3 regions of the Pseudomonas sp. KU26590 genome follow, and region 2 is predicted to be linked to each of the others. Evidence: predicted binding sites of a transcription regulator. Region 2 holds the regulator's gene; each other region holds the start of a gene.
What was found. Region 2 encodes FliA, which starts transcription of late flagellar genes. Its sites were predicted from a motif close to CTAAAGTTTNNNNNNNNNNNGCCGNTAA; they were not measured.
Positions count from the first base shown of each region.

Region 1 (2,268 bases), 2.7 Mb from region 2:
GTTGCGGCTTGCTGGATCTCATCGTTCTGACGCATCAGCCCGCGGGTGCTGTCGTCGGTCACCATGGTCAATTCTTCAGCGGCGGACGCCAGTTGATCCGAAGCGGTGGCGATCTGCTGAACCGTGCCCTTGAGGCTGCCCTGCATGTTGGACAGCGCCTTGAGCAACTGCCCGGTTTCATCCTGGCCGCCGAGATGGATAGGCTGGCTTAAATCACCGCCCGCTACCCGGGTGGCGCTGGCCACCGATTGATAGATCGGCCGGGTGATCATTCGCGTGACGATCAGGCCCAAGGTAATGGCGCACACCACCGCTATCAATGAACCGATGATCAGAATCCACGTCACCTGTTTGTCCGTTTCGATGCCTTCCTGGGCCTGTTCATTGGCTTGCCGCGCGTTGGACTGGATCATGATCTTCAGCTCGCCCATGGTCTTGCGATAACTTGGGGTCACGCTGGTGGCGGCCAACTTGCTGGCTTGCTCGAGATCGCCGCTTTGCACCACCGACAAGGCGTTGAGGGCGGCGCTGATGTAAGCGGCCCAGTCGCGCTCGAAGTCATCACCAGCGGCCTTCTCATCCGGGGCCAGCGGAGTGGCCCTATAGGCCTTGAAGTCCGTCTCGGCCTGCGCCTGGTTTTCCTTCAATGACTGGATCGCCGCGTTGATGTCATCCGGGTTGGCCTTTAGCGCGCTCAGTCCGATGACCTTGAAGAAGTCACGGTTGGTAGCGATGACGTTGGCTTTGACCGAATCGACTGTGGCGATCGAGTAGAGGTTGTCGCTGACGGTGTTCTGGAAGAGATCGTACAGCCGGGAAATACCGCTCTGCCCCAGCACACCCACCACCACGGTGATCAGCGCACACAGACAGAAAGCCGAAAGGAGCTTGGTCTTCAATTTCAGGTCGGTCAGCCAGGACATGGGGTGCACTCGGAGGGAATGGGTTGCGGCTGTTGGCTACGCGTTGCATGACTGGATATCGGCGGAGCGCTCAAGGACTTTACCTGGTCTCCTGCGGATCCTTCGGTATCGATGCCCCGTCAACACGGCGCGAGGGCCTCACTTTTCCCGCTTGGCGTGCCTAAGCTTTGCCCTGCAGCCGCCGATAACTCGGACAAGCGGCGTCATGCCGCAACTCTATTGGCCGTTTCTTCCCGGACGTTGGGAACGAGACCGCCGCCCTTGCAAGTGCCTCAGGGCCGATTATTTATCCGGTGACAGGAATCTCGATGCTGGCGTGGAACCAAAAAACCTTTCTGATCGTCGACGATTTTTCCGACTTCCGCAGTTCGGTCCGCTCGATGCTGCGCGAGTTGGGCGTCAAGGCGGTGGACACTGCCGACACCGGCGAGGAGGCGCTGAAGATGTGCGCGCAGAAGCGCTACGACTTCATCCTCCACGACTTCAATCTGGGCGACGGCAAGAAGAACGGCCAGCAGGTGCTCGAAGACCTGATGACCGATCGGCTGATCAGCCATGAAAGCGTGTTTGTCATGGTCACCGCCGAGAACAGCCAGGCGATGGTGATGAGTGCGCTGGAGTGGGAGCCTGATGCCTACCTGACCAAGCCGTTCAACCGTGCAAGCCTGGCTCAGCGTCTGGAAAAGATCGTCCAGCGCAAGACGTTGCTCAAGCCGATCCTGCAAGCGCTCGACCGCAGCAACCCGACCGAAGTGCTGACCGCCTGCGTGGCACTGACCCAACAGGACCCACGCTTTGCGCCGCTGTGCCTGCGCTACAAAGCCGATGCACTGCGTGACCTTAACCAGCACGAGCCGCTGGAAGCCTTTCTCAAGTCGATCCTGGCCGACCGCCCGCAACCCTGGGCGTACGTGGCGTTGGGCAAGCTGCTGTTCAAGCGCGGGCGTAACGCCGAAGCGCAGGCCGTGTACGAGGAAGCGATTCGCGCCTTCAATGCCATGCCGGTGCTGTACGACGGGCTGGCCGACGTGCTGGTGGCCAGCGGCGATAACAAGCGCGCGCAGAAGATGCTGGAAGAGGCCGTGCGCTTGTCGCCTTACGCCGTGCGCCGTCAGCGTCTGCTGGGCAAGCTGGCGCTGGAAAACGAGGATTTCGACGGCGCTTCGAAGGCCTATCGCCAGGCCGTCTCCCAAGGCCAGTTTTCACGCTTCAAGGATCCCGAAACCAACCTGGGTTTCGCACAGGCATTGATTAGCCGTGGCGGCGAGCGCGGCCTGGATGCGCGCGCCCGCGTCGAAATCAACCAGACCCTGACCGAAGTCGCCAAGGAAAACGGCAACGATGC
Region 1 covers NZ_CP110644.1:5,025,421-5,027,688, reverse strand. The annotation lists gene OKW98_RS22335 (methyl-accepting chemotaxis protein) at 1-923, opposite strand, end outside; gene OKW98_RS22330 (tetratricopeptide repeat-containing response regulator) at 1,232-2,268, shown strand, end outside.
Region 1: the regulator FliA is predicted to act here: its motif matches at 979-1,006, upstream of OKW98_RS22335 (methyl-accepting chemotaxis protein).

Region 2 (2,268 bases):
ACTGGCCGAGCTGGGACGTCGCGTCATGCTGCTGGACGCCGATCTGGGTCTGGCCAACGTCGACGTATTATTGGGACTGACCCCCAAACGCACCCTGGCTGACGTCATCGAGGGGCGGTGCGAACTGCGCGATGTCCTGCTGCAGGGCCCGGGCGGCGTACGCATCGTGCCGGCGGCATCGGGCACCCAGAGCATGGTCCACCTGACCCCGGCGCAGCATGCCGGGTTGATTCAGGCGTTCAGTGACATCGGCGACAACCTCGATGTGCTGGTCATCGATACCGCCGCCGGCATCGGCGAGTCGGTGGTGAGCTTCGTCCGCGCCGCCCAGGAAGTGCTGCTGGTGGTGTGCGACGAGCCCACGTCGATCACCGACGCCTACGCCCTGATCAAACTGCTCAACCGCGATTACGGCATGAACCGCTTCCGCGTCCTGGCCAACATGGCCCAGAGCCCGCAGGAAGGGCGCAACCTCTTCGCCAAGCTGACGAAAGTCACCGACCGTTTTCTCGACGTGGCCCTGCAATATGTAGGCGCTGTGCCGTACGACGAATGCGTACGCAAGGCCGTGCAGAAACAGCGCGCCGTGTACGAAGCGTTTCCGCGTTCCAAATGTGCGTTGGCGTTCAAGGCCATCGCGCAGAAAGTCGACACCTGGCCGCTCCCGGCGAACCCGCGCGGCCATCTGGAATTTTTCGTAGAACGCCTCGTGCATCACACCAGCGCAGGGCCCGTCTCATGACAGCAAGTGGCTATCGCATGTACAGCAAATCGTCCAAAGACTCCCAGTATGAGCTGATCGAGCGGTATGCCCCGCTGGTCAAACGAATCGCCTACCACTTGCTGGCGCGTCTGCCGGCCAGCGTGCAGGTCGAGGACTTGATCCAGGCGGGCATGATTGGCTTGCTCGAAGTCTCGACCAAATACGACTCCACCAAAGGGGCCAGTTTCGAGACGTACGCGGGTATTCGTATCCGTGGCGCGATGCTCGACGAAGTGCGCAAGGGGGATTGGGCACCGCGCTCGGTCCACCGCAACACGCGCATGGTCAGCGACGCAATTCGTGCAATCGAAGCGAAAACCGGTCGTGACGCTAAAGATCACGAGGTTGCTGCCGAACTTGAAATGAGTCTCGACGATTACTACGGGATTTTGAACGATACCCTGGGCAGCCGCCTGTTCAGTTTCGACGACCTGTTGCAGGACGGCGAACACGAAGGGCTGCACGAGGACGGCGCGAGCCAGTCCCTCGAACCGTCGCGGGATCTGGAAGACGAGCGCTTCCAGGCTGCGCTGGCCGAGGCCATTGCCAACTTGCCCGAACGTGAACGCCTGGTGTTGTCGCTGTACTACGACGAAGAGCTGAACCTCAAGGAAATCGGTGAGGTCCTGGGGGTCAGCGAGTCGCGGGTCAGCCAGCTGCACAGCCAATGCGCGGCGCGTTTGCGCGGTCGTCTTGGCGAGTGGCGCGCACGTTCATGAATGAGGCGCAGGCTGCGAGGCCTGCGCGTTGCGTGTAAGACCGGCTGTGCAAGACGTGAGCGGGAAGTAAAGAGACACGGCAGGAGTCGGTCGAACCGGGTCGTAGAGGATCCGGTTTCGCTGCGCTTGTCCCCGTCGATTAAAACCCCTCTTCATGTTCGGCACAGCCGGTATTGATTGAACGCGCGTTCAGGTGCTGAACGCGTTAAAGACTGCTTGGAGGTCGAATTGGACAAGAACATGAAAATCCTCATCGTTGATGACTTCTCAACGATGCGGCGGATCATAAAAAACCTGTTGCGTGACCTTGGGTTCACCAACACGGCCGAAGCAGATGACGGACTCACCGCATTGCCGATGCTGCAAAGCGGCGCCTTTGACTTCCTCGTCACTGACTGGAACATGCCTGGCATGTCCGGCATCGACTTGTTGCGTCAGGTGCGTGCCGACGAGCGTCTGCGCAGTCTGCCGGTGCTGATGGTCACTGCCGAAGCCAAGCGCGAGCAGATCATCGAAGCCGCTCAGGCCGGTGTGAACGGCTACGTGGTAAAGCCGTTCACGGCGCAAGTGCTCAAAGAGAAAATCGAAAAGATCTTCGAGCGCGTCAATAGCTGATGTCCGCTGCGAGGGCGCTATGGATTCCAAAGATTCGACAATGGGTGACTTTGAGTCAACCCTGAAGAAACACGCACAAGAGCTGGTCGCGAGCCTTGAAAAAGGCAAGTTCGGCGACGCCGTGCAACTGATCCATGAGCTTAACCAGACCCGCGACCGCGGCCTGTATCA
Region 2 covers NZ_CP110644.1:2,350,907-2,353,174, forward strand. The annotation lists gene fleN (flagellar synthesis regulator FleN) at 1-742, shown strand, start outside; gene fliA (RNA polymerase sigma factor FliA) at 739-1,482, shown strand; gene OKW98_RS10505 (chemotaxis response regulator CheY) at 1,723-2,097, shown strand; gene OKW98_RS10510 (protein phosphatase CheZ) at 2,117-2,268, shown strand, end outside.

Region 3 (2,268 bases), 2.4 Mb from region 2:
CGCTCTCGCGCTTGAGTTCGGCCATCGCCTCGGTGGACTGACCGACTTCGGTCGCCAGACGCTCGATCTGCGCAATGGCCTCGTTGACCACTTTGTCGCCTTCGCGCGCCTGGAGGTCAGCCGCTGCGGCAGCCTCGGACGCTTCTTCGGCGTTGCGTGCCACTTCCTGCACCGTGGCGGTCATCTCGTGCATCGCGGTCGCCACCTGGTCGGTCTCGACCTTCTGACTGTTGACGCCGGCGCTGGTCTGTTCGGTAACCGCCGACAGCTCTTCGGCGGCGCTGGCGATCTGGGTCACGCCTTCGCCGATCCCGCCGATCAATTGGCGCAGCTCCACCGTCATGCGCTGGATGCTGCCCTGCAACTGGCCAAGCTCGTCGCGCCGGTCGACGCTCAGGTTGTGGGTCAGATCACCGGACGCCACGCGCTCGACTGCCACAAGTGTCTGGCCCAGCGGCACCGTGATTTGCCGGGTGATGACCCAGGCGGCGAGAACGCCGAGTATCAGGGCCACTAGTGTGGCAATGCCAAGGGTCGATTGAGCCTGACTGCTGTCGGCATCGCGTTTGGCATTCTGCGAAATGTTCAGTTGGTCGCTGGCGTCCAGCAGCTGTTGCCCCAGCTCGGTCATCTTGGCCAAGGCCTGAACGCTGACCAGTTGAGCGTCACGGTACTGGCCGACAGCGTCGCGGTAGCCTTTGAGTGCCAGGTTGGCCTTTTGCAGCTGCGGGATGTATTGGGAGGAAACGTCGCCCGCCAGCGTGTTGACTCCGACGATGGCTTCGTCGATGGCGGCGGTGGCGTTCTTTTCGAATTCCGGTTTGCCGCTGAAGGTGTAACCGCGCACCTGGAAGCGTGCCTGCTGAATCTGTTTGCTGACGTCCACCGCGCTGTTGAATTGCAGGATGTTGTCGTGCTGCAGCAACGCCTGTTCGATCTTGTTGACGACATCAACAGCGGCGTCGGCAGTAGCCCCCAGGTTGGTCCGGCTGGCTTCACGGGTCTGGATAGCCTTGGTCATGTCGCCAAAGGCGCGGCGGTAGTCGCCGGCGGCCTGAGTCTGAGCGTCCATCAGTTTGAGATCGCCAGCGCCTTTGACCATGCTCTGGCCGGTTTTCAGGTCGGCGTCGAGCTTGTCCAACGCGGTCATGACCGCCGTCGCGGCTTCAGCGCTGTATTGAGCTTCATACACCATGCCTGCCGTGCGCAGATCCATCGTCCGCTCACTGATCTGCGAGATCATCCCCAGCTTGTCGCCGCGCTCGATCACGGCCTTGACGCTCGACCAGCCCGTCGCCGTGATGAGCAGCGTGAGCAACAGCACCAGGCCGAAACCGATGCCGAGTTTGAGACGGACGCTCATATTTCCAAGGCGTTGGGTAAACCAGCCAGACATGATGATTCCTTGCGAGTTGTTGTTATGGACGCCTGTGCATCGGCCGGTGGGCGAGGAACTGAAGCGGGGTGTGAGAACGGGAGGGTGGGCAGGTTCACGACTGCTGCGCAGCCGATCGCGGGCAAGCGCGCTCCTACGCCTTCGGCAGAAGCGGGTCAGGCGTTGATCGGCAGAGATGGGTTCGGTATTGATCGTCAGGTCGAGTACCGCTGGTGCGGATGCTCATCGCGTTTGCCGCTGGTACGGATGCTCACTGCGAGTGCCGCTGGTACGGATGCTCATTGTGAGTGCCGCGCGTCCGGATGTCGGCGATCTGCTTTGGATTCTGCCCGCAGGGCGTAGGAGCGCGCTTGCCCGCGAACTGGCGCGAAGCGGCAGCAAACAGACGCCTCGGTCTACTCAGATGCAACGCAGCCTCAGAACAACCGGGCGAGCAGCGCGATGACGGCGGTTTCGACGCGCAGGATCCGCGCGCCTAGCTGGACGGGATTCAGGCCCGACGCATGCAACAGGTCGACTTCATAGGGAATCCAGCCACCTTCAGGGCCGATGGCCAAAGTGACAGGCTGCTCGACCGCACGGGGCAAGCCGGGAGGTCGCCCGGATGACCGACCAATCCAGCGTCCCTTCAACAATGGCGGGAAGGCGATCTTCAACGAACGGCTTGAAGCGCTTTTCGATGACGATCTCCGGCAGCACGCTGTCCCGGGCCTGCTCCAGCCCGAGAATCAACTGCTCGCGGATTGCCGCAGGCTCCAGAAAGGGCGTCTGCCAGAAACTTTTTTCGACGCGATAGCTGTTGACTAGGATGACTCGGGGCACCCCCATCGTCGCCACGGTCTGAAACACCCGACGCAGCATTTTCGGGCGCG
Region 3 covers NZ_CP110644.1:283-2,550, reverse strand. The annotation lists gene OKW98_RS00015 (methyl-accepting chemotaxis protein) at 1-1,396, opposite strand, end outside; partial or broken gene OKW98_RS00010 (16S rRNA (uracil(1498)-N(3))-methyltransferase) at 1,813-2,268, opposite strand, start outside.
Region 3: the regulator FliA is predicted to act here: its motif matches at 1,433-1,460, upstream of OKW98_RS00015 (methyl-accepting chemotaxis protein).